One region of the Cyanobium sp. Tous-M-B4 genome, then DNA from elsewhere that is predicted to be linked to it. Evidence: predicted binding sites of a transcription regulator. Region 1 holds the regulator's gene; the other holds the start of a gene.

Region 1 (15,040 bases):
TGATGTCCCGGGCAAGGGTGTCTTGGTCGATAACGCCATAGACGTCGTCAAGTTCACCGCTGCCTTCAAGATCGCTGTAGCGCAGACGGCTTGCCTGCAGGTATTGATCTCCTTTGATCAGGCGAATTTGCCCGCTGGCGTAGACACTGCGGCTGGCTTCAGCCAGTTCGACTCGATCTGCCAGCAGGCGCCAGCCGTTGAAGCGAGCTTCTACATTGCCGGTGGCAACAAACCGGCCTAGTTGCTGGTCGTAGCTCTGCTGATCGGCCTTGATAACAGCAAAGTTGGGAGCAGGGCTAACTGAACTAGCGGCTGTGACAGCCCCAGGCTGGCTGGGAATATCATTTGCCAGTACCTTTGGAGCAAAAAGGGCAGACAGGCAAGCTGCTGTTAATAGTTGGCGAGCGAGCCTCCTTAAAGGCCGTTTCCCCAGAGGCACTCGTTGGGAATTGCCAGCCAAATCCATCAGCCCTTAAGACCTTCTTGAGCCTGAAGTGTTGAAGGAAGCGTGTCTAAAATCGGCACCATTAAATAAGGCCCAGCAGGTCCCATTGGGGATCATCCCACAAACAGAATCAGGACCTTGCTTGCCTAGTGCCAGCTGATCAATCTTCCAGGTCTTTACGGCTCGGGGTGCGGCTAGGGTCACTGGCCAAAAAGCCGAATACAAAGATCCCAATAAAGAAGAAGACGACCGAATAAACCGAGATCTTGAGGGCGAGCATGGTTCGGCCTTGGGGAACGGCGAGCGGGTGACAGGGAGTGACAGGCGCGTTGAAGGGCCTAGTCGACCCCGCAGCTGCGGGATCATCCTATGGGACTCGGCTTGCCATCCAACGATGCCTGAGGCCTCAGGACTAGGGCAGACCCCACGGATTGAAACGATTCAGTCACGTTTGCGGCCAACCCATTCGCGCTTGGATCTCCAACCACTCTGGCGCTGCGTGCAGGCGGGAGGGCGGTTTGGCCCAGCCATTGACGATCCTTGGGGCCAGCAATGTCGTCCGGATTGGGCAGCTCGGGGGTTGGTGATTTGGCCGCGGGGTGGCCAGTGGCGGGAGCTACGGCTGCGGCTGGTTTGCCCGGAGACCTGGCTGCAGCTGCACCAGCCGGAGCCCGTTGCCCAGGCCCGGCTGGTGCTGCGCTGGTGGGCCGACCAGGTGGAGCTACGGGTTGATGGTGTGAGGGTGCATGGCGGCGACCTGTTCGACACCGCTTGCCGCTGGTTGCTGCCCGAGCGCTGGTGGCAGGGGGAGGCCCTGGAGCTGGAGTTACGCCTGCGCAGCCCCGTGCACGACGACGGTGCTCTGATCGAGAGCCGTCTTGAGCTCGAGCCCCTGGATCCAGCCGATCCGGTGGATTTGTTGGCTGAAACCAAGGCTGAGCTTGCCCAGCTGCGCAGCGGCGAACCGCCGACAGGTCGGTTTCATGTGTTGGGCCATGCCCACCTCGATCTGGCCTGGCTCTGGCCGGTGGCCGACACCTGGCAAGCGGCCGAGCGCACCTTCACCTCTGCCCTTGATCTGATCGAGCGCTTCGAGGAGTTGCATTTCGGCCACTCCACACCGGCCCTATACGCCTGGCTGCAGCAACACCGGCCGGCCCTGTTCGCCCGTCTGCAGCGCGCGGTGGCAGCCGGTCGCTTTGAGCCGATCAACGGCCCCTGGGTGGAGAGCGACTGCGTGCTGATCAGCAGCTCCTCCCTGCTGCGCCAGTTTCAGCTGGGCCAGCAATTCAGCGCCGCCAGCTTCCCGGAGCTGGAGCACTATTTGGCCTGGTTGCCCGACAGCTTTGGCTTCGCCAGCGGCCTGCCGGCCGTGGCTGGCAGCACCGGCGTGCGTTGGTTTTGCACCCACAAAATGGCCTGGAACGCCACCAATCCCTTCCCCCACCGGCTGTTTCGCTGGCGCAGTCGCTGCGGTTCCGAGCTGCTGGCCCTGATCAACGCCCCGATCGGCACCGATGGCGACCCCGTGGCGATGGAGCGATATCGCTTGGCTTGGCAAGGCGCGACCGGGGTTGAATCGGCCCTGTGGCTGCCCGGAGTGGGCGACCACGGTGGTGGCCCCAGCGCCGAAATGCTCGAGCAGCTGCGGCTCTGGCAGCAGCAAGCTGAGGCTGCTCCCCAGCATCACGGCAGCTTGCGGGGTTATTTGGCTGCCCTCGAGCCGCTGGCGCTCCGGCTGCCGGTGTGGCGCGACGAGCTTTACCTGGAGCTGCATCGCGGCTGCGCCACCTCGCGCCCTGATCAGAAGCGCCACAACCGCACGCTCGAGCGGCTGCTGCGGGAGGCTGAGCTGGCCCAGTCCCTAGCCGGCGAGCCGGAAACGGTCGACTGGCGAACGCTGCTTTTTCAGCAGTTTCACGACATTTTGCCCGGCACCTCGATTCCGGAGGTGTTCGAGCAGGCCGAGCCCCAGTGGCGGGCAGCGCGCCGCAGCGCCTGCCTGCAACGGGATCGGGCTCTGCAGGCCTGGCTAGGAGCTGATGGCGGTGAAGATGACGGTGTGGGTGTGGGTTGGTGGGTAGCCCAGCTCCAGCCCCTGCCTCCGCGGGCCCGCAGTCTGCGGGTGCCTTTGGGCAGCTGGAGTTGTGGCGGCGTCACGCTGCCGGCCCAGCCGGCCCGGGCTGGCGGCCAGTGGCTGCAGCTGCCGCCCTTGGCGGGAGTGGCCGCCCTGCCCCTGGAGCGAACGGATGCAGTGGCCGCCTCTCAGGCAGCTCAGGTTGAGGCAGCTCAGGTTGAAGCGCCGGTGTGGCGAGAGGGCTGGCGCTGCGGCAACGGTTTGGTGAGTTTTGAGCTGGGGCCGCGGGGCCTCGAGCAGCTGTGGGATAGCCAAGATCAGCCCCAGTTGGCAGGACCGCTGGCCTGGCGGCGTTTTGCCGATCGCGGTGAGTTTTGGGATGCCTGGGACATCGCCACGGGCTACCGGGACCATCCGCTGGCCTGGCAGTGGCAGGGCGAGCCGAGCTGGCTGGAGCAGGGCGAGCTGTGCACCAGTTTTGTGTGGCGGGGCCAGTGCGGGGCCAGTGCGGTGCGGCTGGAGGGGCGCTTACTAGCCAATACCCCCTGGCTCGAGCTTGTGCTCAGCGTTGACTGGCGCCAGCGCCATGAGCTGCTGCGCCTGGAGATCCCCTTGGCCCAGCCGGCCCTGCGCTGGGCGGCGGATACCTCCGGTGGCGTGCTGGAACGGCCAGCCCAGCCGGTCACTGACCGCGAGCAGGCCCGCTGGGAGCTGCCAGCGATCAGCTGGATCGCTTCTGTGGCTGTCGACGGCGGCTTGGCGGTGCTGCTCGATGGGCCCCAGGGGGTGTCGGCTAGTTCGGAGCAGTTGGGTGTGTCGCTGCTGCGGGCGCCTACTTGGCCAGATCCTGGCGCTGATAACGGCCTGCAGCGCTTGCGGTTGGCCCTGGCGCCCTGCCCAGCAGGCTGGTGCCGGGCCCAGGTGCCCAAGCAGGCGGTGGCCTTCAGGGAACCGCTATGGCTGCGGCCGGCGGCGGCCCAGGGCCGGCCTAAACGACATCAGGCCCTGCCTCCCCTGGACGAGGGGCTGTTGCTACTGGGCTGCCGGCCGCTAGGGGCGTCGGGGGACGTGGTGCTCACCGTGCAGAACTGTTCCCCTTGCCGCCGTTACCTGGAGGTGGGAGAGAGCTGGCAGCTGCTGGAGCGACTCGATGGCCTTGATCAGCCCTTGGTTTCCCAAAGAAAGATTGCCGAAGATCCCTGGCGGCTGGCGCCGTGGAGCTTGGGATTTTGGCGATTGCGCCCCTATTTGGCCTAGCGCTTAGCGCTCAGTCGTCGTGGTCGTCAAAGGGGTCGGTGAGGCCCTTGGAGGGCGGCCCGAAGGCTTGATACACCCCAAAACCGGTGAGCGAAAGCAGCACCGCCAGCACGGCGAGGGCCACAGAAAGGGCCGGGGAGCTGGTGGTGGCGGTGGGGTCCATGGAGGCGGAAGGGGGATGCAGGTGACGGGTTGCGTCACAACTCTCGACGGACCGCCGCAACGCGGTACGCGAGGCCCTTACAGTACTTAAAGCGAATCCATGCCCGAGAGGCTGCAGCAGACATGGCCCAACGCACCCGCCTCGGAGACATCCTGCGGCCACTCAATTCTGAGTACGGCAAGGTCGTTCCCGGTTGGGGCACCACGCCCGTGATGGGCATTTTTATGGTGCTCTTCCTGGTGTTTCTGCTAATCATTCTTCAGCTGTACAACAAGTCCTTGCTGCTCGAGGGCATCACGGTCAACTGGAACGGCCTCGGCTGATGAACGTGTTTGGCATTGGCCTGCCTGAGCTGGCGGTAATTGCCGCCATCGGGCTGCTGGTGTTCGGGCCAAAGCGGCTGCCGGAGCTTGGTAAAACCCTGGGGCGCACCTTGAAGGGTTTTCAATCCGCTTCCTCCGAGTTCGAAAAGGAGCTGCGCACGGCGATCACCACCGCCGAACCTGTCGCGGCTGAGCTGCCGGTTGCAGTTTCTGCAACTGAGCTTGTTTCAGCTGATGCCTCTGGGGCTGATGCTCCAGAGCTCATTGAGCAGCCTCTCGATGGTCCCGCGGCCTGAGTTGTCGTTGCAGTTGGTGGTGGGCCTGGGTAACCCGGGAGCCAAGTACGCAGGTACTCGCCACAACGTGGGCTTTATGGCCCTTGAGCGTCTAGTCGATTGCGCTGGCGGCGTCTCTTTTCGGCAGCAGCCAAAGCTTCAGGGCTTGGTGGCTGAGGTGGGTTCAGGGCCTGCCCGGCTGCGGCTATTGATGCCCCAGACCTTTATGAATGAAAGTGGTCGCTCGATCCGCGCAGCCCTTGACTGGTTTGGTTTCGAGCCTGCCCAGTTGCTGGTGCTGGTGGATGACATGGATCTACCCCTCGGCAAGTTGAGGCTGCGGGCTACGGGCAGTGCCGGGGGGCATAACGGCCTGCGCAGCACCATCAGCCACCTAGGTACCCAGGACTTTCCGCGGCTTCGTATTGGTATTGGCGCCCCCGCCCAAGATCCCGGCGAGCGCCGCGCCCGCACCGTTGGCCATGTGCTCGGACGCTTCACGCTTGCCGAGCAGCCCCTGCTCGAGGAGGTGCTGCGCGAGGTGGAGGCAGGTATTGGCCTGATTCAGCGCCTCGGCCTGGAGCGGGCTGGCAACCGACTCAACAGTTTTCAGCCCCAGGGCACGGCAGCCTGAGCCGATGGCACGCCTTCCCTCCACCACTGCCCAGTTGCGGGTGCTGCATCAGAGCTTCAGCCAGAGGGTGCTGGAGGGGGAGGTGAGTGCGGGCGGCTACCAATGGAGTTTCCGCTGGGCCTTTGACCGCGGTGAACTCAGCGTTGAGCCTTCATTGGGCAGAGCTCTGATCCAGGACGCTCTGCTGCGTTATCTGCTCAAGGTCGACTACCAGCTCGAGCCTGGCGGTGACTACGTCTTCACGGTTCGGGCCCGTTTTTAAACCGATTTAGTCTGCGGCGACCGGCTGCGGCCATTGCCTCAGCACCTCCTGGTTGCTGCGCTGCAGGGTCATCCCGCAATAGCGCTCAATCAGCAGCTGGGCGACCACATCGTCGATATCGCGGGGGGGCAAGCGCAAGCCCGCCGGCAGCAGTCGCCTCCAGCCCCTAGGGGGCCACAGCTGCCAGTAGCGCTCGCGGGCCGCCAGGGTGCTGCCGCTCTCATCCACCACAGCTAGCGCCAGCCGCTGCTGGCCAAGCCGGCTGCGCCAGTCTTGGCTGCCGGTGCCATTGCCGAGCACAACCTGATCAAGCCCCACTTGCTGCCAGCTTTTGAGCAGGGCGAGGCAGGCTTGCGGGGGCAGGATTGCAGCCTGCCGGATCTGGCCAAGGGCAGGATCAGCAAGCACTAGACCGCATTTGCTGCGCCCGGGATCTAGGCCTGCCACCAGGCCCGCCGCAGCGCGCGTCATGGGCGGCGAGGGCCTGGCCCAGATTGGGATGGAGATGGGGCTGTCAACCAGCGCAATTCCACCGCAATTGGGTCGGCGGTGCTGGCGTTATTGATGGCGAGTGCTTCTAGTAGGGCAACCTGGCCTGGCTGGCGCTCGCTCAGCTCCCGGGCCAGATTTTTAAAGCTGGCCGCATCGAACTGCAGCCCTTCCACCAACGTGCCCTGGCGCTGGGCTCGGGCATAGGCAGCGGCCAGCAGCAGGTTGAGTCGCCGCGAAACCGGCTCCAGGGCTGTGAGGTCGCCCTCGATCGTGGTGCTGGCCAGCACTTCGCCGGCCTTAACTACTGGGCGGTTGGGGCGTAGGTCTGGGAAGGCAAGCACCTGGCGCTCGCCCCGTAGCACGTTGGCTGCCGAGAGAATGCTCACCACCCAGCTGCCGGGCTTGGCGAGCAGGCCTTCCAGCTTGCTGATGTCATTTTTGGGTACCAGCAGGATCTGGCGATCGGGGGGCTGGCCGGGCAGCACCCGCCTGAAGGCGTTGAGATTGGCCTGCTGCAGCAAGGCGGTGATCACATCCTTGGCCTGCTCGGGGCGCTCAAGGGTCACCTTGGCGCTGGCCAGGGTCTGACCGCTGCTGAGCACCACGTCTCCGCGGCGCAGAGCAATCAGGTTGCTCTCCAGGTCTTTAAGTTCTTGGGCTCCGGCGCTAATCCGGCGGCGCACCTGGGCTAGTTCCGCTTCGGTGCGGCGGATTTCCGCATCCCGCCCCTTCACCTCCTCGCTGAGACGGCTGCGCTCCAGCTCCAGCCGGTTGCGCTGGGCTAAAAGTGGCGCCAGCTCTTGGCGCAATTTGCTGGCGCGGGCTTGGGCCTGCTCAAAGCGCGCCTGAGCCTCGCGTTTGCCCTGTTCAGCCCTCGCCACCTCCAGGCGGCTGCTAGCTAGTTGGCTATTGCTGCGGCTCAGTTGGCTGCGGCTGGTTTGCAGCCGTTGCTCCAGTCGATCGAGTTCAAACAGGCCCGTGCGCAGCCGCTCGCTCACTAAGAGCATCAGGCCGAGGGAGATGGCACTGATCAGGCTGCCTGTGAGCACCGTGATCAACACGGCGGTGCGGCGGGGCCGCATCCCCAACAGGCTCAAGCGCGCCTTGCCCACCAGGCTGCCGAGTCGGTCGCCCAGGGTGGAGAGCACCCCCCCTAGGGCGAGCAGAGCGAGGATCAGCAGCCAGCCCGTCACATACGTCCGCGAAGGGCCCCAGTATCTCTGGCGTTCAGCTGAAGCGCTTGGCTAGGGCGATTGGATCAAACACAGTGATCTTTTTGCGGTCGATCTGAACCAGCCCGTCGTTGCGCAGGTCGCCCAGCAGGCGAGTGATTGTGACCCGGGTGGAGCCAATCGCTTCGGCAATCGCCTGGTGGGACAGGCGCAGATCAATCGTGATCCCTTCCGAGCTGGGAACGCCGAAATCGCGACACAGCACCAGCAGGAAGCTCACCAGCCGCGAGCTCATGTCGCGGTGGGTGAGGGTTTCGATCATCGTTTCGGTCTGCAGTATTCGCGAAGACAGGCCCTGCAGCAGCAGCAAGCCCACGCTGGCGTCCTGCTCGATCGCCCGGCGCACGGAGGTGGCTGGTGCGGTCACCATCTCGACCCTGGTGAAGGCCACAGCGTGATAAAAGCGGTCGGAGCGCTGGCCGGTAAGCAGCGACAGCACACCAAACAGACTGTTCTCACGCAACAGGGCCACGGTGATCTCCTCGCCGGATTCATATACCCGCGACAGCCGGACCGCTCCGCGCCGCAGCAGGTAGACCCTCTCGGCTGGATCGCCGGGAAAAAAAATCGTCTTGCCCCGTTCGATCGTCTCAACACTGCTGCCGGCCAGGCCCCGGATCACTTCCAACAGGGTGGGGTTGCCCTGGCCGGCGCTGCCCATGCCTGCCACCACGCCAGGGGCACCCGTCGATGGGGTGTTGGCGGTACGGCTAAATCCGTGGGTAGCGCCAACCATCAAGGTCTGGGCAAGTGCCGGGACCCTAAGGATCACCCGGGGGGCGGCTTGTAGCAATACACACGGTTTCAGACGACACCGCCGGCGCCCCCTGCGCACCAGTACGTATGTTTCCGCTAGGGATGGTGTCGTTTGCTTGTGAAGCGGCCCGATCCCGCTACATTCAGCTTCGCGGGGCCATGGGCTGCTCGCGGCTCCCCAGGTCTGTTTTCGATTTTCCAGGTTTTTATTCAGGTTGTTCATGACCGCGAGCTTGCCCGTCTCAGGCCTCACCTCCTCCTCTGGAGCTGGTTTTCCGGCGGTACAGCACCAACCTCAGCGCTCTGGTCATCGCCCTTTGGCTGTGGCAGCTGCGCCGGCATTGCGGCTAGTGGCCCAGTCGGAGGGCTTGCTGCAAATCCATACGGCGCCATTCCGCGGCAGTTTCGGTGCCGTGCTCAGCCAGGCCCTGCGTAGTGCCGGTTTGGGCAGCCGGGTGCTGGTTACTCAGTTTCTTAAGGGTGGCGTAGATCAGGGCCTCGGCAGCAGCGTCTGGCTGTGTGGGCGACTGCAATGGCTGCGGCCCGGTGTGCCTGCCTGTCTGTCAGAGCCAGCTGCCCACCAGGAGCTTGAGTTGTTGGAGGCGGTGCGCCAGGTGTGGGCCTTCAGCCGCGAGCAGCTGCTCAGTGGTGCGGTGGATCTGATGGTGCTCGATGAGCTGGGCTTGGCTGTGGAGCTGGGCTACATCGAGCAGGCTGAAGTGCTGGCAACCTTGGAGCGCCGTCCAGCCCATTTAGATGTCATTTTGACGGGGCCAGCCATGACTCCTGAGTTGATGGCCATGGCTGATCAGGTCACCCAGTTGCGCCGAGGCCTCTGATGCTGAAGAACGACCGCTGGATCAACGAGCAGGCTGCGGCAGGTTTGTTGCAGCCGTTTCAGTCGAGCCTGGTGCGCCACCTCGATCCCGAGACGACGGGCTCGCCGGTGCTCAGCTACGGCTGCTCTTCCTATGGCTACGACTTGCGGTTGTCGGCTAAGGAATTTTTGATCTTTCGGCATGTGCCTGGCACCGTGATGAACCCCAAGCGGTTCAATCCGGCCAACCTCGAACCCGCTCCCCTGCACGATGACGAGGATGGATCTTATTTTATCTTGCCAGCCCATTCCTATGGCTTGGGAGTGGCACTGGAGAAGATGAAGGTGCCATCAAATATCACGGTGATCTGCCTGGGTAAGAGCACATACGCCCGGCTAGGTATCATTGTTAATACGACGCCAGCGGAAGCCGGCTGGGAGGGTCACCTCACCCTGGAGTTCAGTAATTCTTCGGGTGCTGACTGCCGCATTTATGCAAATGAGGGAATTTGTCAGCTGCTCTTTTTTGAGGGCGATCCCTGCGAAACCACCTATCAAGATCGGGCCGGTAAATATCAGCACCAGCCCGAACGGGTTACGTTGGCGCGAATTTAAGCCGCCAGTTAATTATGTGCTTCTGCCCTATGGGGCGAGCCTGGCTTTATGCAAGCGGCTCTTTTCATACCAGTCAGCAAATTGGGGTGTCCAAGCCTGCAGGTGGGGCCACATCAATTCACAAAGTTCGCGAATTTCGAGCTGGGCGTCGAGCTTGGCCCGCAGGTCAAGGAAGTGCAGAAATGCTCGCAAGGTGAAGCTCACCACGAAGTGCTGGCGGTAGTCGAAGGGCAGGATGCCGCGGGCGTGCTCCTCGGCGAAGCCAGCCGCCAAAAGGTCGCGGTAACGAGACGCCGCAGCACTGCAGAGCTCTAGATCTACGCAGCGCTGCTCTTCGGTGTAGGCGTATTTTTTGCCTTGCCGGTCGCTATAGCTACCCGAGGGCCTTAGATAGAACACCTCCTCCAGTTCCAGTTCACCATTGGCGGCCTTGCAGATGCGATCGCCGGTGTAGCGCATCGATTGCACGTCAAAGCTCACCCCCACTCGGTGGGTACGCGCCTGCTGCATCACCGAGTGGGGAAACCAGCCAACGTTGAGCACGATTTGGGCATGTTCTAAGGGGCCGTAGTGACCGCGCTCGCCGGCGAGAAGTCGTTTGATGCAGATTTCCCCTGCCTTGCTCTCCTCGGGCCAGCTGCTGGGATCTGCTGCCACAAAGCCCTCGCTGTAGTCCTGATGCATTCCCGCATAAACGCACTGCTGGGGGTTAGGCGTGGCGGCGATCAGGTCAACGCGGAAACGGGAATCCATGGCGGGCGTCAACCGTGGCTGCGGGGTCCGGCCATCGTGGCAGTACTGGGCTCCGCTGCCGCAACTTCGCCAGCGGGTTGGCTCAGGTTGCTGACGGCCCCCACTCCGGCGAGGGGCGGCAGGGGTTCGCCGGCGATCAGGGCGCTGCTGAGGGCGCGCAATTCGTTGAGGCTGCGAGCGCCAATCGAGCGGCCCACCGCTTCACCGGCAGCGTTGAACAGCTCTAGTTGGGGAATGCCGTTGACGTCGTAGCGCTCCAGCTCCGGCTGCCAGCGCGGATTGTCAACGTTGAGCAGCACCACATCGAGCTGGCCGCGGTGTTGGGCTTCGATCGTTTCCATCGCCGGAGCCATGGTGCGGCAGGCGTCGCACCAGTCGGCGTAGAACTCCACCAGCGTTGGCTTGCCATTGCGCAAGGCCACGGGTAGATCCAGGGATTGGCGCGCCAAGCGCTCCAGGGGAGCCTCCGGATTCAGTCCGCCGCGGAACCACAGCAGGCCCGCTGCCAGTAGGGCCGCCAGCACAACTAGCAGCAGCCGTTCGCTTGGCCCCAGGCCGGAATTCGGGGTGGAGTTGGTCATGCCTGCACTTTGCCAGTGCTTGCTAGCGTTTTGCGGAGGTAAGCGTGCTGTTCCCGCGAACCGGATCCTCGTGAAACGGCGCCTCACCCTGCACTTTCCCCGCGAAGCGGTGCATCAGCCGATCACCTACCGGCTTGCGGTGGATTTCGATATCGCCGCCAAGATCCTGCGCGCCCAGATTTCCCCCAACCAGAGCGGCACCATGGTGGTGGAGCTCTCCGGTGACATCGACGAACTGACGGCGGCGGAGGCCTGGTTAGAAAGTCAGGGACTCGGCCTCAACCGGGCGCCTGGTCAGATAGATGTCGACCGCAGTCTCTGTGTCGACTGCGGCCTCTGCTCGAGCGTTTGCCCCAGCGGTGCCCTCAGCTTGAGCCAGCCGGCTTGGCAGCTGCAATTCGATGCGCAACGCTGCTTGGTGTGCGAACAGTGCATTCCGAGTTGCCCTCTGGATGCGATTTCCCTGGTGCTGGCTCCCCCGTGATGGCGATGTTGCGTCTGCTGTTGCTGCCCTTGCGGGCGCCGATGCTGCTGGTGCTGGTGGTGATATCCGTTTACGAGGGGTTGCAGTGGAGCCAGCCCCTCGAGGGTGCGGCAGCGTCGGGGATGGGGCAGTTATCCAGCTTGTTCTGGTCACTTGACTGTCTCCACGCCTTGCTGGTGGTGGTGGTGTGCACCATGCCCGACCTGCTGCTGCAGCGGATTTCCAATTTGATGGCCGCCAGTCGGGTGATGAGCCTGGTGATCAGCCTGTTGATCGTCACGGTTGGTGGCCTCTATCTGCTCCACCTGAAAGTGCTTACCAATGTGCTGATCCTTGGCACCACTGTGTTGTTGGCACGCCTCGATCTAGCCCGGATTCGGGTGGCACCCCCGCCGGTGCTCCTGGCAGGGGTGCTGGGGGTGCTGGTGTTGTCAGGGGCATGGGTGGGCCGTTGGCTGGCCAGCGGTGGCTAGCAGCTAGCCATCGGCCTCTGCTGAAAGCTCCAAAGGTTGCCGAGCACTTTTTTGACGTAGAGCCTGGTTTCCGGATAGGGGATGGCCTCTATCCATAGCTCCGGTGCCTGTTGCAATTGGGGCGTCACCCAGCCAGCGGTGGCACCGGGGCCGGCGTTGTAGCTGGCAGCCATCAGCACGGGGTTGCCCTGCCACTGGCCCAGCAGTTGCTTTAGGTAGAGCGCGCCTAGTTGGGCATTGCGGGCTGGGTCGGTGAGGGCATCGCCTGTCAGGGGTGTGCCGGCCAGTTCGGCGGCGGTGGCTGGCATCAGTTGCAGCAAGCCGACGGCACCGGCGCCGGAGCTCACCCCCGGGCTGAAGCGCGATTCCTGTTTGGCTACGGCTGCCAGCAGGGTTGCCGGCACCGCGGCGGTTGCGCCAGCCTGCTCGAGCTCCGCCACGAAGCTGGCGGTTTGCAGGTCGCGCTCAAGCTGTTGGGCCAGGGCGCAGTTTCCATTCAGCGGTAGGCGCAGGCTGGCTTGCTCGAGTTGGCCGAGTCCCATCCAGTGGTCTCCCACGGCCCGGCGTAGCCGGCCTTCCGTAATCAGCTCCTGGGGACTAGTGGGGGGAGAACTCCGCCCCGTGCGCCAGTGCTCCCAGGCTTCCAGGGGTTGGCCCAGGCGCCAGAGCCGGTCGATCTGCCAGTCGCCGCTGCCTAGGGGGTGCCATTGGGGTTGCACAAGGGCTGGGCTGCTGCGGGGATCGAGGCTGAGATCGCCGCGGCCTAGGCGCACCGCCGCCCGCCAGCCGTAGTAGCCGCCGGGATGCTGTTTGTTCAGATCACTCCAGGTGCGTTCTGCTTTGGCGGTGGCGCCTTGCTGCTTCTGGCTGAAACCCAGCCAGAAGCGCTGGCGTCCCACCAGCCCCACCGGCAATTCGCGACCGATCGGCGCACTCAGCAGCGTTGTGGCCGTTGCCCATTGGCGCTTGAGCAGGGCCTGACGGGCTTGCTGCCACTGCAGTTCCCAGCTGGCTGGATTGTTGGGCCAGCGCTGCAGCACCGCCAGCGTCGCGCCGATGTCGCCACTCTCCATCGCCCGCCGCGCCCGCACCGGGGCCGTGTCTTGCAGGGCAGAGGGCAGCCCCTTCAAGGCCTGGAGAGCCCTGGACCCGGGCTGTTCGCTCAGCAGGGCTGCGGCCTCGCTGGCCTGGCTGGAGCGCGGCGCGGCTTTGGCCAGTTGCAGCAGCAGACTTTCCGCCTGGGCCTGCTGCTCGCTGCCGCCAGCGAGCAGGGCCCGGCTGAGGGCTAGCTGGGTTTCTGGGCTCGGCTGACTGCCCTTGAGGCAGCTAAGGGCGGCGGCCGAGTCGCCTAGCTGGGCCAGGCCCCTGGCTAATTGGTCCCGCTGGCTAGGGGTAGCTGCTGCGACCGTGCTCAGGCAGGCCTGGCGCAAGCGTGGCCCCGCACCGGGCCAGCGCACACCGTGCCCGGCCAGGTGCAGGGCTGCCTGGAGGCGATCTGCGTCGCTCGGGCCCGCCTCCACGGCGGCCGCTAGGGCCGCGGGATGGGCAGGGAAGCGGCTGCGTAGTTTCTGCCGCAGCTGGGGCTGCTGCCGGCCCAAGGCATAAAGCCCATCGGCTGAGGCGGGCGTGTCGGGGAAGCGCCGCACAAGCTGCTGCCAGCGTTGCTGGGCGGCTGCCTGATCACCCAGGGCTTCGGCGGCCAGGGCATCGCGTTTGAGCACCAGGGCTGCTAGCTCATCGCCACCCCAGCCCTGGCCGCGCAGCAACCGGCGCTCGCCGACTAGGTCGCCTTTTGCCTGGCGCGGCAGCAGCAGCAAGCTGGCCTCCCGCCGCCGCTCCGGATCGGGCGAGAACCGCCGCAGGCGCTCCAGGGTTGGGGTGGGTGTGCTGGGGTCTGTCGCGGGAATCAGGGTCAGCAGGGCACTGCCGCCCACCAAGGCGGCGCCGCTGCCCAAGCAGGTGAGGGCCAGCAGCAGGGGGAGGCGAGCCAAGGGCAATAGCGGCGCAGCTTCGGCATTCTGGTGAGGTGTGAATCCCACTTAGCTGGTGCGCCTGCCCTCCCTACCCCCCTATCTCTCCACCTTGCCTGGGGCTGAGCAGCGGTTGCGGGCCCTGCGGGTGCTGGCGGTATCGGGACTGGTGCTGCTGCTGCGCCCCTTTTGGCCATTGAGCTGGCTGCCCGGCTGGGTTGTTGGTGCGCTGCTGCTCTGGACGATTGGCGAACTGGTGCTCTGGATCTGGTGGCCCCGCCGCTGGCGCTGAAAGGGATCCGGCCCCTACCTGGCCCAGGCCAGCCATGGTGGAGCGCTTTGCAGCAGCCCACGTAACCTGAGCACCACTGAGGCATCTGCTGCTGCCCATGGCCGATCTGGCTCCCCATCCCGTTGGCCTGCCCCTGCGGGGTGTGGCCGGTTTCGGAACCGATGGCATCCGCGGTCGGGTGGGAACCCAGGTGAGCCCGGCTTTGGCTTTGCAGGTTGGCTTCTGGTGCGGCCAGGTGTTACCCCAGGGAGCGCCGGTGCTCATCGGCATGGATTCCCGCAGCAGTGGCCCGATGCTGGTGGCGGCGCTTACCGCCGGGCTCACGGCTGCAGGTAGGGAGGTATGGACCCTGGGCCTTTGCCCTACGCCAGCGATTCCTGGCGCCATTCGCCGTCTTGGCGCGGCTGGAGGTCTGATGGTGTCCGCTAGCCACAACCCCCCTGAAGACAACGGCATCAAGGTGTTTGGGGCCTCCGGCGCCAAGCTGAGCCGCGGCCAGCAGCAGGCGATCGAGGCTGGGCTGCAGGGGGTTGGGGCTGGCCCGGCAATAGGTGCTTCCGGCGGCTTCTTGGGCACAGGAGTTGTGCACGACCGCCCCGATTTACTGGCTGACTACCAGCGGTCCTTGGTGGCGAGCGTCATGGGTCGGCGCCTAGAAGGTTGCAAGATTGTGCTGGACCTCTGTTGGGGCTCGGCTTCTGCCTGTGGAGAGGCGGTGTTTCGGGCCTTAGGCGCTGAACTCACCGTGTTGCACGGCAAGCCGGATGGAACGCGCATCAACGTGGACTGCGGCAGCACCCACCTTGAGCCGCTCAGGCGCACGGTGCTGGAGAGCGGAGCCAGCATGGGTTTTGGTTTCGATGGCGATGCAGATCGGATGCTGGCGGTGGATGGCCGGGGCCGGGTCGTGGATGGTGACCAGATCCTTTATCTCTGGGGATCGTCTCTGCTTGATGCGGGTCAGTTACCGGCCAATCGCATCGTTGCCACGGTGATGTCCAACCTCGGCTTTGAGCGTGCCTGGCAGGCCAAGGGAGGGGTGCTTGAGCGCACCGCCGTTGGTGATCAATACGTCCACCAGGCGATGGAGCAGATGGGCGCTGGCCTGGGTGGCGAGCAGTCGGGCCATATTTTGTCGG
Region 2 (15,040 bases), 300 kb from region 1:
GAGAGCCACTGGGGCTTTGCTGCTGGCTCGATTTCGCCAGAGCCCGGTTTGGCGGTGTGGCAGCAGATCGAGGCGATGGAGCGCGGCGAGCTCGACCTCTGGTGGGTGGCCGCCACAAACCCGCTGGTGAGCATGCCCAGCCTCGATCGGGTGAGGGCGGCGGTGGCGCACTGCCCGCTGGTGGTGCTGAGCGAGGCCTATGCCGGCACGGAAACCGAGGCCCTGGCCCACCTGGTGCTGCCGGCGGCCCAGTGGAGTGAGAAGGCTGGCGTGATGGTGAACTCCGAGCGCCGCGTCACCCTCTGCTCTGCCTTCCGCCAGGCCCCCGGCGAAGCCCGGCCCGACTGGGCGATCTTTGCGGAGTTGGGCCGGCGCCTCGGTTTTGTCGATCAGTTCAGCTACGTCTCCGCCGCAGAGGTGTATGCCGAATTTGTGGCACTCACGGCCGGTCGGCTCTGCGATAGCAGCGGCCTCAGCCACAGGCTCCTGGCCGAGCACGGCCCCCAGCAGTGGCCCTTCCCCGCCGGCACCGCCCCCGGCGGCGGCGCAGCGCGCCTCTATGTCGATTTGGCCTTCCCTACCCCTTCCGGCAAGGCACGCCTCTGGGCTGATCCGCCCCTGGGCCTGGCCGAACCCCCCTGCGACTCCTATCCCCTGGTGCTCACCGTGGGTCGGCTGCTGGGCCACTGGCACACCATGACCCGCACGGCCCATGTGGCGCGGGCGCTTAAGGCCCACCCCGAACCGCTGCTGGAGGTGCATCCAAGCGATGCGACCCGGATGGGCTTGGTGGATGGGGCCCGGGCCCAGGTGCGGTCGCGCCGCGGTGCGGTGTCGGTGAAGGTGCAAATCACCGATCGCATTCGGCCCGGTACCGTGTTTTTGCCGATGCACTGGGGCGCTTCCCAAGGCGAGCTGGCCTGCGAGGCCAATCGACTGATGCATGAGCTGGGCTGCCCGATTTCGAAGCAGCCGGAGCTCAAGGCAGCGGCGGTGGCGCTGACGCCGGCCTGACCTAATCCACGTCGTGGGCGAAGCGGCGATATAGAAAATCGAGGGCGTGGTTGCGCAGCTGGCCGTAGCGGGGGTCGTCTTGGATGGCTTCGTAGCGACGGGGCCGCTCAAAGGGCACCTCGAGAATTTCGCCGATGCCGGCGGCAGGGCCGTTGGTCATCATCACGACCCGATCGGCCAGAAACAGGGCCTCGTCGATGTCGTGGGTGATCATCAGCACGGTGGGTTTCTGCTCGCGCCAGATCGCCAGCAGCTCTTCTTGGAGCTCCTCCTTGGTGATGGCATCAAGGGCACCGAATGGTTCATCCAGCACCAGCACCGCTGGTGACACGGCTAGGGCGCGGGCGATCGCCACCCGCTGGCGCATGCCCCCCGAAATCTGCCCAGGTCGTTTGGTGTGCGCCTCCATCAGGCCCACCATCTCTAGGTGGTGAGTCACAACCTCGCGCCGGCTGCCGGCAGCCAGTTCGGGCCGGGCCGCTTTGACGGCCATCTCCACGTTTTGCCACACCGTGAGCCAGGGCAGCAGGGAGTAGTTCTGAAACACCACCATCCGGTCGGGGCCGGGCCCTGTGATCGGCTTGCCGTGCAGCGTCACCGAACCGTGGCTGGGCTGCAGAAAGCCAGACACCATGTTGAGCAGGGTGCTCTTGCCGCAACCGGAGTGGCCGATCACACAGAGGAATTCCCCCTGACGTACCTGGAGATTGATGTCACGCAGGGCCTCAAATGGCCCGCGCCGAGTCTGGAACACCTGGCCTACGTCCCGAAACTCGAGGAAGGCAGGGCTAGAGGCAGCGGTGGTCATCGCGAGGTGGCGGCTAGTTGCTTGAGCCGGCGCTGCTCCTGCAGGAAGTGGATCAGCTCGGCGCGTAGCTGGTAGTAGGCGGGGTGGTCCATCACCGTGAGCCTGTCCCGGGGGCGCGGCAGGGGCACCTTCAAGATGTGGCCGATGCCGGCTGCTGGTCCGTTGCTCAGGCACACGACCCGATCTGAGAGCAGCAGGGCTTCGTCAACGTCGTGGGTGACCATCACGGCGGTGAGCCCCGATTCCTGGCATATCTGCATCAGCTGCTGTTGCAAATTGCCGCGGGTGAGGGCGTCGAGGGCGCCAAAGGGTTCATCGAGCAGCAGCAGCTTGGGCCGTATGGCCAGGGCCCGAGCAATCGCCACCCGCTGCTTCATGCCGCCAGAGAGTTCGGCCGGAAATTTGTTAGCGGCGGCGCTGAGATTCACCGTCTGGATGTTGCGCTCAACGATTTCGCGCCGCTCCTGGTTGCTTTGGGAGGGGTAGACGGTGTTTACGGCAAGGGCGATGTTTTGGCGCACCGTGAGCCAGGGCAACAGGGAATAGTTCTGAAACACCACCATGCGATCAGGGCCTGGATCGGTCACTTGACGGCCATTCATCAAGATGCCGCCCTCGCTGGCCTGGTCGAGCCCGGCTAACAGGTTGAGCAGGGTGCTCTTGCCGCAACCCGAGTGGCCAATCAGCGACACAAATTCGCCTGCGGCGATATCGAGATTGATGCCCTGCAGAGCTACGTAGCGGCCGCCGTCATCGAGGGGAAATACCTGGGTTACGGCATCGACGCTGATCAATCCAGCTGGAGTGGTCATTTAGGCGGCTCCCTTGCTCACCTTGCGACCCACCCAGGCCACTAGGCGATCCAGCAGCAGGCCCACCACGCCCACATAAATGATCGCCAAGATTATTTGGCTGGAGCTGGCATCGCCGCCGGCGTTGTAGGCATCCCAGATGAAGTAGCCAATGCCGCCGTCGGCCTTCAGCATCTCTGCGGCCACGATTGCCAGCCAGGCCAGGCCCACGGCGATGCGCAGGCCGGTGAACACGTAGGGCACCGTGGCTGGAATCACGATGTTGCTGATGTAGGCCCGCTTGCTAAGGCGCAGCACCCGGGCCACGTTGGTGTAGTCCTGGGGGATCTCCTGGATACCCACAGCCGTATTGATAATGATCGGCCAGATCGCCGTGATGAAGATCACAAATACCGCCGAGGTATTGGCGTCTTGAAACACCATCAGTGAAATCGGAAACCAGGCCAGCGGAGGCACGGTGCGCAGCACCTGCACCACCGGATCAAACCCTTTGCCGGCGAAGCGATTTAATCCCAGCAGGCCGCCGACCGCAACTCCTACTACGGCCGCTAGGCCGTAGCCCACAGCTACCCGTTGCAACGAGATCAGGATCTGCCAGCCCAGGCCCTTGCTGGTGCCACCGTCATCGAAAAACGGCTGGCTGATGTAGGGATCCCAGGTATCAACCAGCACGTTGATCGGGCCGGGCAGTCGCGCAGCGCCAAGGGCGCCCGAAAGCAACTGCCAAACCAGCAGAAAGGCACCGATGCAGAGCAGGTAGGGCAGGATCTGGGGCAGTGCCGGCAGCAGCCGGCGCCGGCGGGAGCGCCGGCCCGGGGAAGCGGTGGGGGTCACGGATGGCGGGAGTGGGAACGGGGAAGTTGCTGGGCGTTGGAGCTCACTTCATCGCCTTGATTGCCAGGGCGTTTAGGTAGGCCTTGGGATTTTCCGGGTCGAACACCACACCGTCGAAGAAGGTTTCCTTGCCGCGCGAATCGCTGCTGGGAATGGCCTTTTCTTGACCGATTGCAGTGGCAGCCTCCTTCCAGAGATCAGCCCGGTTCACCTTGTTCACCAAGGCATCGATATCGGTGTCCGAGGGTAGGTAGCCCCAGCGCATATCTTCGGTAACGAACCACTGGTCGTGGCTCTTGAAGGGGAAGGAGGCGTTTTCGCTCCAGAAGCGCATTCTTAGGGGGCTGTTTTTAACTACGCGGCCATCGCCGTAGTCGATGTCGCCGGCCAGACGGGGTTTAATGTCTGCCACGTTGGCTTTGAAGTATTTGTCCTTGGCAGTGATTTCAGAGAGCTCATCAAGGTTTGCTGGGTCTTCACACCAGATCTGAGCCTCCTGAACGGCCATCAGCAGGGCTTTGGCGGCCTTGGGATTTTTATCAACCCAGTCGGCGCGCATCGAGAAGGCTTTCTCGGGGTGGTTTTTCCAGAGTTCGCCGGTGACGGCGGCGGTGTAACCCAGCTTCTTATTGACCAGGCGCTGATTCCAAGGTTCACCAACGCAGAAGGTGTCCATGGTGCCGGTCTGCATGTTCGCCACCATCTGGGGGGGTGGCACCACTACCAGGTCGGCATCCTTATTGGGATCGATGCCATTGGCGGAGAGCCAGTAGCGCATCCATAGGTCGTGGGTGCCGCCGGGGAAGGTAACGGCCGCCTTGAACTTCTTGCCCTTAGCGCTGGCCTGTTGCGTTGCTTTTGCAAGGCCCTCTTTGTTGTCGATGCTGAGCTTGTTAGCCAGGTAGTCCTTCGACACCGACAGCCCCTGGCCCTGCAGGTTGAGCCGCGCCAGGGTGTACATCGGCAGGGGCTGTTTGGTCTTGGTGATCGTGCCGGCAGTTAGCAGCAGCGGCATTGGCGAAAGGATGTGGGCGCCATCAATGCCGCCGCGGCTGCTGCCTAGCTCCAGGTTGTCGCGGGTGGCGGCCCAGGAGGTTTGCTTCACCACCTTCACCTCGGGCATGCCGTGCTTGGCGAACAAACCCTTCTCCAGGGCAATGATCAGGGGCGCGGCGTCGGTGAGGGCGATGAAGCCCAAGGTGGCAGTCTTCAGCTCAGGCGCATCAGCACCGCCGGTCTGACTTGTTGGTTGATTTTCAGATTTTTTGTTGGGGCTGCCACAGGCAGCTAGCCAGATGGCTCCAGCTGCCGAACCGGCGGCGGTGATCAGAAACTTGCGGCGCGAAAGGTTGGACATGGCTGGATTGGGATGGGCCGGAGTGGCGGCAACTGCACTCCGGACGGGCTCCACAAAGAAGCGCACCGAACCGGTCTAAAAATCGAGCCGGCGCTCAAGCTGACCGACCCAATTACAAGACCACGGCTGGCTTCAAGTTGAGGGTTGCAATTGCTACCAATTGCCGCTTTTGCTGGGATCGGCAAGGGTTTGCCGCAGTCGCTCGCCGCATCTCGAGGCCAGCAGAGCCTGCGCTTGCTCGAGGGCATCTGCAAGGCTTTCGAAGCGATCGGCTAGCCAGAGGTAGGCCCCCAGATTCCAGAGCAGCGGCCCAGCCAGGGGGCCTTCACCACCGAGGGCGGCCAGTGCTTGCTGCTGCCAGGTTTCTAGGTTTTCCCAGGCGATTTCATCGCCGTGGAGGCCGTGGTCCCGGGGGTGCACGAGCAGCCGCTCCAGGGAGCCCTGGCGGACCCGGGCGGTGATGCCGGCCCGGCTGGTGGGCAGGTCTGTTGACCCCTCCAGGCCCTTCACCGTGAGCACTTCGCTTTCACCAGCGGCGGCCAAGGCCTCCCAGGCCCGCTTTTCGGTGGGGGGATGGACAAAGCCACTCACCAGTAGGTGGTCGCCGCAGTGGGGTGTCCAAAGCAGTTCCAGGCTGGCCACGGGGGGGCGCTTGCCAATTTCATCGCGTACCGGCAGCAACCTTTCCGCTGCGGGGAAGTGGTCGGGCTGGTGGGTGAGGGCCAGGTGGTGGGCGTTTAGCCGTTGCTGCAGAGCGGCGAGGTTGAGCCCACGCCACTCAATGCCGAGGGCGGCGAACAGCTCGGCCAGGGTGACGCCGTATTTCACCGGCATCGGGTCTCCGCCGTGCAGCACCACCGGTATTTCGGCGCCGGCCAGCACTAGGGCAAGCAGGGGCAGCAGGGGGGCGGTGCGGCTGCGGCCGTCGTAGGGCACGCCAAAACAAATGGCCTGGCGGCCAGGGGTTTCCAGCTTTGGACCGTGGTTGCGGTAGCTGTCGAGCATGCCGGTCAATTCGATCGGCAGTGGCCGGCGAATCCGGTGGGCGATCAAAAATGCTCCCAGCTGGGCTTCGCTCGCCTGACCCTGAAGCATCAGGTCCATGGCGTCACTGGCCTCATCGCGGCTGAGGCCAGTGCTGGTGTGTTCGCCGCTGCCGACCTTGGCAATTAGTTCACGAAAGCGGGCCCGCTCCGGGCCGAGGGCTTCGAGGCGCTGCAGGCGTCTGGGCTCTGCCACCGCCGCTGCTGGTGCGGGTTGTAGCGGTTGCGACACAGGAAGCGACCCGCACTGCAGACAATTCCAATTGTCTCCCTGCGGGGAGCTGTTTCTCCATTTCTGTTATCCGGCGGCGTAGCTCTCATCGGCGCTTGCTCGGACCCCCTTGCACCTCTGTGGCGGCAGGGAGGGCAAGCCGAGGTTGTTCCGTGTTCCGAGCGTCCGCCCCATGACGAGCCCCACCATTTCTGCGGCCAGCCAGCCGGAGCTCAGCAAAATCGAGCAGGCCAAGGTCGAGCCATGTGGGCTGGAGCTGGCGCCTCGCCTCGAGGAGCTGGGCCGCCAGGGCTGGGAATCGCTCGACGAAGCCACGCTCACGATCCGGCTCAAGTGGCTGGGGATCTTCTTCCGTCCGGTGACCCCGGGGCGCTTCATGGTGCGGCTGCGGCTGCCCAACGGGGTGATCTCGGCCGACCAGCTGGAGCTGCTGGCCGAGGCGATCGATCGTTGTGGCGATCAGGGCAGTGCCGACATCACCACCCGCCAGAACCTGCAGCTGCGGGGCCTGCTGCTGGAGGACATGGCGCCCCTTTTGCAGGCCCTGGAGGCTGGGGGTCTGACCAGCCTCCAATCGGGTCACGACAACCCTCGCAACATCACCGGCAACCCGCTGGCGGGCATTGACCCGGAGGAGATCGTCGACACCCGCCCCCTAGTGGAGGCGATTCAGGCCGCCCTGTTGGGGCCGGCCGGTCCTCGCAACCTGCCGCGCAAATTCAATGTGGCCGTGGGGGGCGCTCCAGATAGCTTCCTGCTGCACAACGACTTGGCCTTCCTGCCGGCTAAGCACAACGGTGAGCTGGGTTTCACGGTGCTGGTGGGGGGCTTTTTCTCAGCCCAGCGCAACGAGTTGGCGGTGCCCCTGGGCCTGTGGCTGCGGGCTGAGCAGCTCGCCGACTTCACCCTGGCCTTGCTGTGCCATTTCGAGCGCCACGGCAACCGCCACCAGCGCAATAAGAGCCGGCTGATGTATCTGATCGACCAGCTCGGGATCGATGCTTACCGGGCTGAGCTGGTTGAAGTCTTTGCCGAACCCGTGCTCTCCCACGATGGCTCCCACCTGGTAAACCGGGCCCCCCGCTCGGGCCTGGGCGTGCAGGCCCAGAAGCAGGAGGGGCTCCACTGGGTGGGGCTGCACGTGCCGATGGGCCGGCTGGACGCAGCTTCGATGCTGGAGCTTGCAGCTTTGGCGCGCACCTATGGCAGCGGCGAGCTGCGTCTCACCGAGGCCCAGAACGCCTTGATCGTTGATGTGCCCGGCGATCGCCTCGAGGCCCTGTTGGCCGAACCCCTTCTCCAGCGCTTCCGCCCCGACCCCTCGACCCTGCAGGCCGAAGCGGTGAGCTGCACCGGCAACGCCTACTGCAGCTTCGCTTTGATCCCCACCAAGGGCGTGGCCCAGCAGGTGCTCGAAGATCTGGAGCGGCGCATCGAGTTGCCTGAGGCGGTGCGCATGCACTGGACCGGCTGCCCCAATGCCTGCGGCCAGCCCTACATGGGTCAGATCGGGCTGATGGGTGCGAAGGCCCGTAAGGATGGTCAGATGGTGGAGGCGGCCAAGATCTTTCTTGGCGGCTCCATGGGCGCCGAGCCCAAGCTGGCTGAGCTGCATGAAAAAGGCGTACCCCTCAGTGATCTTGCCGATGTGCTGGAGCTGCTGCTGCTGGAGCAATTTGGAGCCCGGCGCCGTGAGCCGGCGGGCTCCTGAGCGCGGAGGGCGGCTTTGAGATCTGCCCTGCCTCAGCGCAAGCCGGCCCAGCTGCCGGCTTGCGGCTCCCCGGCACGCTGGGGCTGGCTGCAACAGCTGCGCAACCAGCCCGAGCTGGATCCTGAACCCTGGCTGCTGGCGCTGGAAAACGGCAGCTTCAGCGCCGACCAGGACCTGCTTGCCGTGCTGGCGGAGCGGCTGGATCCGCCTTCCCAGCGGCGTTTGCTGCGTTGGTGGCGCCAGCAGCCCGATCCGGATCCCGGCCTGCCCAGCCAGGTACTGCGCCACCGGGATGGGGCAAGTGCCGCCTGGCTGCTGCAGCAATTGGCCCCCGGCCCTGGCGCTCTTGGCCAGGCCCTGCCCCTCTCGGCCCTGCCCCAAGCCGTCGCGCTAGCCCTCCTGCCCCTGCTGGGTCACCAGCGCCAGGTTGCGGCCTGGCCCGTGCTCCTGAGCTGGATGCGGGCCCCAATCGCCACCCCATTGCGGCGCGCCGCTCTCGAAGGGGTAGCCCGTGGTTTGTCGGTGTGGCCCCGGCACCAACTGGTGGCTGGCCTCAGCGCCCTGGCCGGCGACATCGATCCCCAGCTGGCTGCCCCGGCGGTGGATCTGCTGGCTCGCCTGCCCGGAGCCCGCCGCGCCCTTGTGCCCCTGCGGCACCGCGAGCTCGATCCCCAGGTGGCCGAGCGTCTCGGCCGCCGCCTCTCTGCTACGCCTGTCCAACCCCTGCTGCTGGTGGTGCACGGCCGCGCGGGCGGCCAGCTGCCTGCCGAGTTGGTGGCCCTGGCCGCCGAGCTGGAGTGCCGCCGTGGTGCGCCCGTGCGGCTACAGGCCCTTTCGGCTGCGGCGCCGCCGGCGGCGACCGAGCTGCTGCAGCCGGGTCAGGTTCTCGGCTTGGTGCCGCTGCTGCTGCTGCCCGGCGGCCATGTGCGCCACGATTTGCCGGCGATCGTGCGCCATTGGTCGGCTTTTGCCCGCGTGCAGCACTGGCCCTTCCTGGGGGCCTGGCCCTGCTGGCAGGCCGCCCTCGCTAAGGAGCTGGCCGGATTGGCTATGCAGGATGCCCGGCCCTTACTGCTGCATCACCCCCTGGAGGGTCCCCTGGCAGCGCGTTATCTCACCACTTTGGAGCGGCGCACCGGCGCCCACTGCGTCGCCACTCCATACAGTGCAGAGCACCTCGCGGAGCTGAAGCTGACCCTTGCTGCTCCAGCCCTGGCCGCTCCAGCCTTGGCCCTTGCTCTGGCCGCCAACCGGCTCACCGACCAGCTAGCCGAGCAGGTGGGTCCGCCGTTGCTGCAGCGGCCTGGCCTGCGCCAGCTGCTGCTGGCTGAACTCGAGGCCCTGCCATGAATGCCCCAGCCCAGCTCGGCACGGTTTACCTGGTGGGGGCGGGTCCCGGTGATCCGGAGCTCCTCACCCTCAAGGCCCACCGGCTGCTGCGGCACTGCGACGCCCTCGTCTACGACTCCCTGGTGCCGCAGGCCCTTCTGAATCTGGTGCCCGAGGGCTGCGAGCTCCACTTTGTCGGCAAGCGCCGCGGTCACCATTCCGTGCCGCAGCCAAGCACCAATGCGGTGCTTGTGGAACTGGCCAGCCGCCATCGCCTGATCGTGCGGCTTAAGGGGGGTGATCCCTTTTTGTTTGGCCGCGGCGGTGAGGAGGCCGCCCACTTAGCTGCCAAGGGCGTGCCGGTGCAGGTGGTGCCAGGCGTAACCGCTGGCATCGCTGCTCCTGCCTATGCGGGCATTCCTGTTACCCACCGCCGCGCCGGCTCCAGCGTCACTTTTGTGACGGGCCACGAGGAAATCGATAAGGGCCGCCCAGGGGTGAACTGGCGCGGCCTGGCCCAGACCAGTGATGGCTTGGTGATCTACATGGGCCTGCATAACCTGCGCCGCATCGCCGAGGAGCTGATGGCGGGTGGCCTGGCGGCAGACACTCCGGCGGCGGTGATCCAGCAGGGCACCGTGCGCGGTCAGCGCCAGCTGGTGACCGTGCTGGGTGAGCTGGCCGACCGGGCTGAGGAGCAGGATTTTGCTTCGCCCTCAATCGTGGTGCTGGGCGAAGTGGTGGCCCAGCGGGTGCCGGTGTGTGCCCCCGAGCCCGCTGATGTGGAGATGCCGATCCCCTTCTGAGCCAAGCCAGTTTCCTTGATGGGTAGTGGTTGCGACGGCCGGCCCCCCGGTGGTGAGTTTCATTAGGCCTTGATCTGGCAGTGCCTGCTGCCCTTCCCCGAATGTCTGCCCTTCCCCGGCTAGCGCCGATGTTTGAGCTGATTCCCTACGAGAAGTTCCGCGATACTCCCGCTGTTCGTTTCTTTGATATCACCGTCGCCAGCTCCAATGCCCGCGATTTGGTGATCCATGCCGGTCCAGCCGTGAGCCCTCCGGATGAGGAGAAGACTGGTGCTTGGCAGTTTTATCTGCACCCCCACCAGGAAGATAATCTGTTGGCCCTGCATGGTGGCCGAACTTTTTACTTGGTCAATTTGGGCTGGAATTATCCATATCACATTGTTCGCCTAGAAACAGGTGGCGACATCCTTCGCATTCCTCCGGGAACTTTTCATCGCTCCGTTTCTGATCACGATGGCTCGGTGGTGCTTAATCAGGCTGTGCGCGAGGAGGGCGCCAGCGTTGTGCGGGAGTTTCGGGTATACAACAGCCGCCTTATTCCCCGTTTATTTGCTACAACCTTTAAAACCGCTCCCCTGCCTAAGTTGCACGGGGTTAGCTGGTAGCTTCTCAGTGAATGTTGGCTAAGTGGTGGCTTGCAGCAGCCACCGACATTGGCCGACTGAATAGGTAACCCTGGCCATGCTTATATCCGTTTTGCAGCAACCAGGTGCGTTGAGATTCGGTTTCGACCCCTTCAGCTGTGCTTTCCAGGCCTAAATCGGCGCAGAGATTTTGGATGGTTTTCAGTAATTGATTGGTGGGATTGCTCTTGGCATCGATGCGTTTAATAAAGCTAGAATCAACTTTGACCGTGCTCACAGGATAGTTGTGGAGGCGGCTGAGTGAGGAATAGCCCGTGCCAAAGTCGTCGATGGCGATGGCTACACCTTGGCGTCGCAGTGTGTTGAGGAAGGCTCCCAGTTCCGAGCCGTTGTCTTGTAAGTAATCCTCTACCAGCTCCACTTGCAGCTGCCATTTATTTGGCAAAGGGTTGGAGCGAACCAGCTGTAGTAATCGGTTGCGCTGACCTTCATTTTCCAGCAGAAGGGCAGAGAGGTTAACCGAGAGTTGCAGCGGCCGCCCTGGCGCAGCGGTTGCTAGTTCATGGCTGGCTTGGATTGCTTTTTGGATGATCTGGAGGTCGAGTTCACCGCTGAGCCCGGCCAGATGGGATATGGGCAAAAATTTGTCGGGCAGCAGCATCTCGCCGCTGTCGGTGCGCCAGCGCATCAGGCATTCCATGCCTACGGGTTTGCCCGTGGCTAGATCAACAATCGGTTGAAGATAGGGGGTGATTTCGTTGCGTCGAATGGTGCGGCGCAGGTCTGTCTCCACTTGATAGTGATGCTGCGCCGCCAGTCGTGCGGCTAGGTTGATGAAGTTGAAGTTGCTATTTTCTGAGCGATCAGTGATGGCTATGCGTTGGGCGATGCTGGCGTCAGAGAGTAGAGAATCAATATCGCTGTAGTTGTTTTTGAAGATCGCAATGCCCATGCTTATGCCTAGCTCAATATCGCGGTCATTTAGTTTTAATGGTGCCTCGAGACTGTCTATACATCTTTCTGCGATCTCTGTGATAGCCCCTTCTTCTGAGAGGTGGGGGAGCACAATTACTAATTCGTCATCTGAGAAGCAGGCGGTTGATGCTTGAACCGGTAAACAGCTGCGTAGGCGCTCCAAGCCCGTTTGGACCAGGCTGTTGGCTGCGGCAGCCCCAAGGGTGGCGTTAACGCGGGAATACTCCTTAAATTTGCAGCGTGCCAGTGCAAAGCAGGGTGGTTGATCTAGTTCAAGCAGCAGGCTCAGCATCTGTTGCAACTGCTCTCGATCCATTACTGGATTGATGTCACTAAGCAGCTGGATGCCTGGCGTGGCCTCTCCGTTTCCACCTTGAGATTGAAGTGCCAATTCGGCAGATTGCAGTAGATGGGCTTCTCGCCGCAGTTCCATCTGGCTTACCACTTGGCGAGCCAGTCGCTCTAGGGAGGTGATCTGCCGGGGCGTGAGCGCCCTCGGCTCCATGTCAATGGCGCAAAGGCTGCCCAACGCCATGCCGTTGGCGGCGATTAGGGGGAAGCCGGCGTAAAAACGGATGCGAGGCTCACCTTGAACAAGTGGATTATCGGCAAAGCGATCATCTTCAAGGGCGTCGTTTATAATTAAAGGCCGGCGCTGAACGATTGTGTGGCCGCAAAATGAAATATTTCTCGGCGTTTCCTTGGGGGCGTCTTCGAGGCCAACGCAAGACTTAAACCACTGACGATTCTCGTCAATAAGGCTTATAACTCCTATTTTTGCGCCAGTAATATCTTGAACTAAGTAAGTGATGTCGTCGAATATAGCTTCAGATGGTGTATCAAGTACGCCGTAGCTATGCAGTTCCTTGAGGCGAGCCGAATCCTCTTCGGGTATGGGCGCTTCTTGCACGCGATCTAGATGATAAACCCAACCACAATATTAGATCAGATGTTCCCATTTTGTCTGGCCTGGCGCATGTCCGCATCCGAGCGGGCCAGCAGGGTATCGGGTTTGAGTTCATCACCCTCTAGGCTGCTGATTCCAGTGGTGATGCTGGTGGGCACTGGGTCCTGCTTGCTGCCTAGCTCCAGCTGGCTCACCAGTGCTTGTAGATCTGCAGCCATTTCCTGGGCGGCAGCCCCATTGCAATCGGTGGCCACCACTACGAATTCATCCCCGCCGCTGCGGAAGAAGTGGTCGGTGATGCGCAGCCGTTGGCGTACCGCACTGGCCACTCGTTTCAGAACTAAGTCGCCGATTTCATGGCCAAAGCGGTCATTGATTTTGGTGAGACCATCCACGTCGATGGTGATGCAGCTGAGGGGCTCGCCGGTGCGGCGGCAGCGCAGGCATTCCTCTTTGAGCCTTAGGAACAGGGCATTGCGATTACCGCAGCCGGTGAGTAAGTCGCTGGTATTGATCTGTTCGAGCTCGTCGCGTGATCGGCGCAGAGCTTGGTTGGTCTCTTGCAGATCAACGGTCAGCCAGCGCACCTGCTGGATCCTTTGGTTGATCAACAGCACCATTACGCGCAGTTCGTTGATCAGAGAGGGGGCAAGTGTGCTCAGACCGTCTGGGCTTGTAAGCATCGGCTGCAGCACTTTATTGATTTCGCGCTCAAACAATGTGCCAATTGTCATGCTGGCGGCAGTTCCAAGCAGCAGAGTGATCAGAACAACCATCAACAGCTGCGAGCTTTGATCTTGCATCCGTTTCACCAGTGTGCCAGCGGGCTGCACTACCTGGATCAATAAGGACGGCTGGCCTTGGCTGGCATGCAGCTGGCTGTAACTCCAGTAGCCATTTACCCATTTCTTCAGCGCGGGTAGGGGTTGCTTGGAGATCAGCACCGCCAACTCGGGGGGATGCACATAGGTGCGTCCCCCATCGGTGAAGTTCTTGTCGAGCTGACTGAACAGTTCAGGATCGGAGCTGGTGCTCTTGCCATTGGCCTCGACACGTCGGTAGGCCACATTCCCGCCCGGTATCTCAGACCAAGGTCTGGATGCGGCAACAGATCGATTTACTACTTTTAGATTGTCAAGCTCCGCTTGCTGTATCGCCAGCTCCAGCTGATAGCCGGAGCTCATAGTGATGATTAGGGTTGGCACGGTCATGGTGATCAGCACCAGCCCTACAATCACCCCCCGCAACGAGATGCCATTGCCATGGCCCTTGCGGTTCTGAAAGGCGCTGATTACCATGAACAGCACGAATGCAATGGTGGCGTTAAGGACCCCATTGACAACTTGTTTCAGTGCCGTGACGGCTACGTTGCTGGGGTCTATTCGAAGTATTAGGCCATAAAAAATGGCCACCATGGGCGCCCCCAGCAGAAGCCAGTAGCCGATCGCCAGGGGGATAACTGCGCCAGTGCTTACTTGATCATTGCGGCGGCTCAGGCGTTGTAGGCCGAGGGTTAGCCAGGTGATTTCGGCGCTGAAGATCACCACCGCCCAAGGATGTCCCCATGCCTGCCAGGTCACCAAGCTGGCGATGCAGCCCACCGGAATTACCCAGCCGGTGCGCCAGAGCAGCAGGGCCAGGATCGGCAGGATCGAACCCAGCAACACCTGGATGCCATAAAAGAGTGGCAGGGGCTGCAGGTTCAGGAGCACGGCCAAACCAGTGGTCAGGGCAAGAACAAGCCCTTGCCTACGAGTAGGAGGCGCAAACAGCGGGCTCCACGGGGACGGGGTAGGAGAACCGGTTATCGATGCCATCAAGAAAATGTAGTCGCAGTAGCTGTCAGCGTGCGAGATATGAAGTTTTTGGCAACAAGCCAATTATTTTCATAGGCAGATCGTGGTTAAATGCCTTTCCCGGGCTAGCCCTTAGCTTGCATGAGTTTGTCGTTTTTTCTTTAATTTTGCGCTAATGGGCATCTCGGCGCCAAGGGGCTTGTGTCGCGAGTCGTTCGGCCTGGCTGTAATTGGCTTCGTCTGGGCGGCGGTGGCAGGTTGCACTGCCAAGCCTGAGCAGGTCAAGGTGCCCGTATCGAGCTGGCCGGGGTATGAATATTTTTATTTGGCTGAGAGGCAGGGCCTGGCTGAGCGTTACGGCTTCAAATTAGTAACATCTCAGTTTACGGATCCCCAGGAAATAGTTCATTCCTATCTGCGGGGTGAACTCAATGTGGCTCAACTCACTACTGTAGAGCTCATTGATATCTGCGCTAGGAAGCCAGAGCGCTGCCCTGTGGTGGTGCTGATTCTGGATGAATCTCGTGGTGGCGATATTATTGCGGCGCGCAATGGTATTGATTCTTTGCAGGCCCTAGCGGGTAAGAGTATTGGTACAACTTTTTCAACCCTTGGCCCCTATTTTGTTAGTCGGGCTTTACAGAGTTTCGGGTTGAGCCTAGATCAGGTGGAGATCCGTAATATGCCGATGGCGGAAATGCCCGCTGCCTTGGCTAAGGGCAGCATTGATGCAGTCGCCTTTTACCCACCGTTTAGTGACTTTGCAGCGCGAGATGGCCATTCCAAGGTGCTATTTGACAGTCGGCAAACCCCGGGCGAAATCTTTGATGTA

The links. Region 1 encodes NtcA, which controls nitrogen genes in cyanobacteria. Its sites were predicted from a motif close to GTANCNNNNGNTAC; they were not measured.
Region 2: the regulator NtcA is predicted to act here: its motif matches at 6,085-6,098, upstream of KBY73_RS01685 (ferredoxin--nitrite reductase).

What each region holds. Positions count from the first base shown of each region.
Region 1 is NZ_JAGQBA010000001.1:23,740-38,779, reverse strand. It holds gene KBY73_RS00250 (DUF3769 domain-containing protein) at 1-439, opposite strand, end outside; gene KBY73_RS00245 (photosystem II reaction center protein I) at 606-725, opposite strand; gene KBY73_RS00240 (alpha-mannosidase) at 840-3,779, shown strand; gene psbN (photosystem II reaction center protein PsbN) at 3,790-3,942, opposite strand; gene psbH (photosystem II reaction center phosphoprotein PsbH) at 4,065-4,265, shown strand; gene KBY73_RS00225 (TatA/E family twin arginine-targeting protein translocase) at 4,265-4,561, shown strand; gene pth (aminoacyl-tRNA hydrolase) at 4,545-5,174, shown strand; gene KBY73_RS00215 (DUF3146 family protein) at 5,179-5,436, shown strand; gene KBY73_RS00210 (resolvase) at 5,443-5,907, opposite strand; gene KBY73_RS00205 (DUF3084 domain-containing protein) at 5,904-7,121, opposite strand; gene ntcA (global nitrogen regulator NtcA) at 7,156-7,896, opposite strand; gene KBY73_RS00195 (cob(I)yrinic acid a,c-diamide adenosyltransferase) at 8,138-8,755, shown strand; gene dcd (dCTP deaminase) at 8,755-9,348, shown strand; gene thyX (FAD-dependent thymidylate synthase) at 9,376-10,101, opposite strand; gene KBY73_RS00180 (thioredoxin domain-containing protein) at 10,110-10,682, opposite strand; gene KBY73_RS00175 (NIL domain-containing protein) at 10,753-11,166, shown strand; gene KBY73_RS00170 (hypothetical protein) at 11,166-11,639, shown strand; gene KBY73_RS00165 (lytic transglycosylase domain-containing protein) at 11,636-13,630, opposite strand; gene KBY73_RS00160 (hypothetical protein) at 13,686-13,901, shown strand; gene glmM (phosphoglucosamine mutase) at 13,999-15,040, shown strand, end outside.
Region 2 is NZ_JAGQBA010000001.1:325,565-340,604, forward strand. It holds gene KBY73_RS01655 (molybdopterin oxidoreductase family protein) at 1-1,014, shown strand, start outside; gene KBY73_RS01660 (ABC transporter ATP-binding protein) at 1,016-1,822, opposite strand; partial or broken gene KBY73_RS01665 (nitrate ABC transporter ATP-binding protein) at 1,831-2,634, opposite strand; gene ntrB (nitrate ABC transporter permease) at 2,635-3,468, opposite strand; gene KBY73_RS01675 (CmpA/NrtA family ABC transporter substrate-binding protein) at 3,512-4,825, opposite strand; gene KBY73_RS01680 (anthranilate phosphoribosyltransferase) at 4,979-6,064, opposite strand; gene KBY73_RS01685 (ferredoxin--nitrite reductase) at 6,273-7,811, shown strand; gene KBY73_RS01690 (CbiX/SirB N-terminal domain-containing protein) at 7,827-9,161, shown strand; gene cobA (uroporphyrinogen-III C-methyltransferase) at 9,158-9,946, shown strand; gene KBY73_RS01700 (redox protein) at 10,075-10,551, shown strand; gene KBY73_RS01705 (sensor domain-containing phosphodiesterase) at 10,556-12,415, opposite strand; gene KBY73_RS01710 (GGDEF domain-containing protein) at 12,451-14,124, opposite strand; gene KBY73_RS01715 (ABC transporter substrate-binding protein) at 14,384-15,040, shown strand, end outside.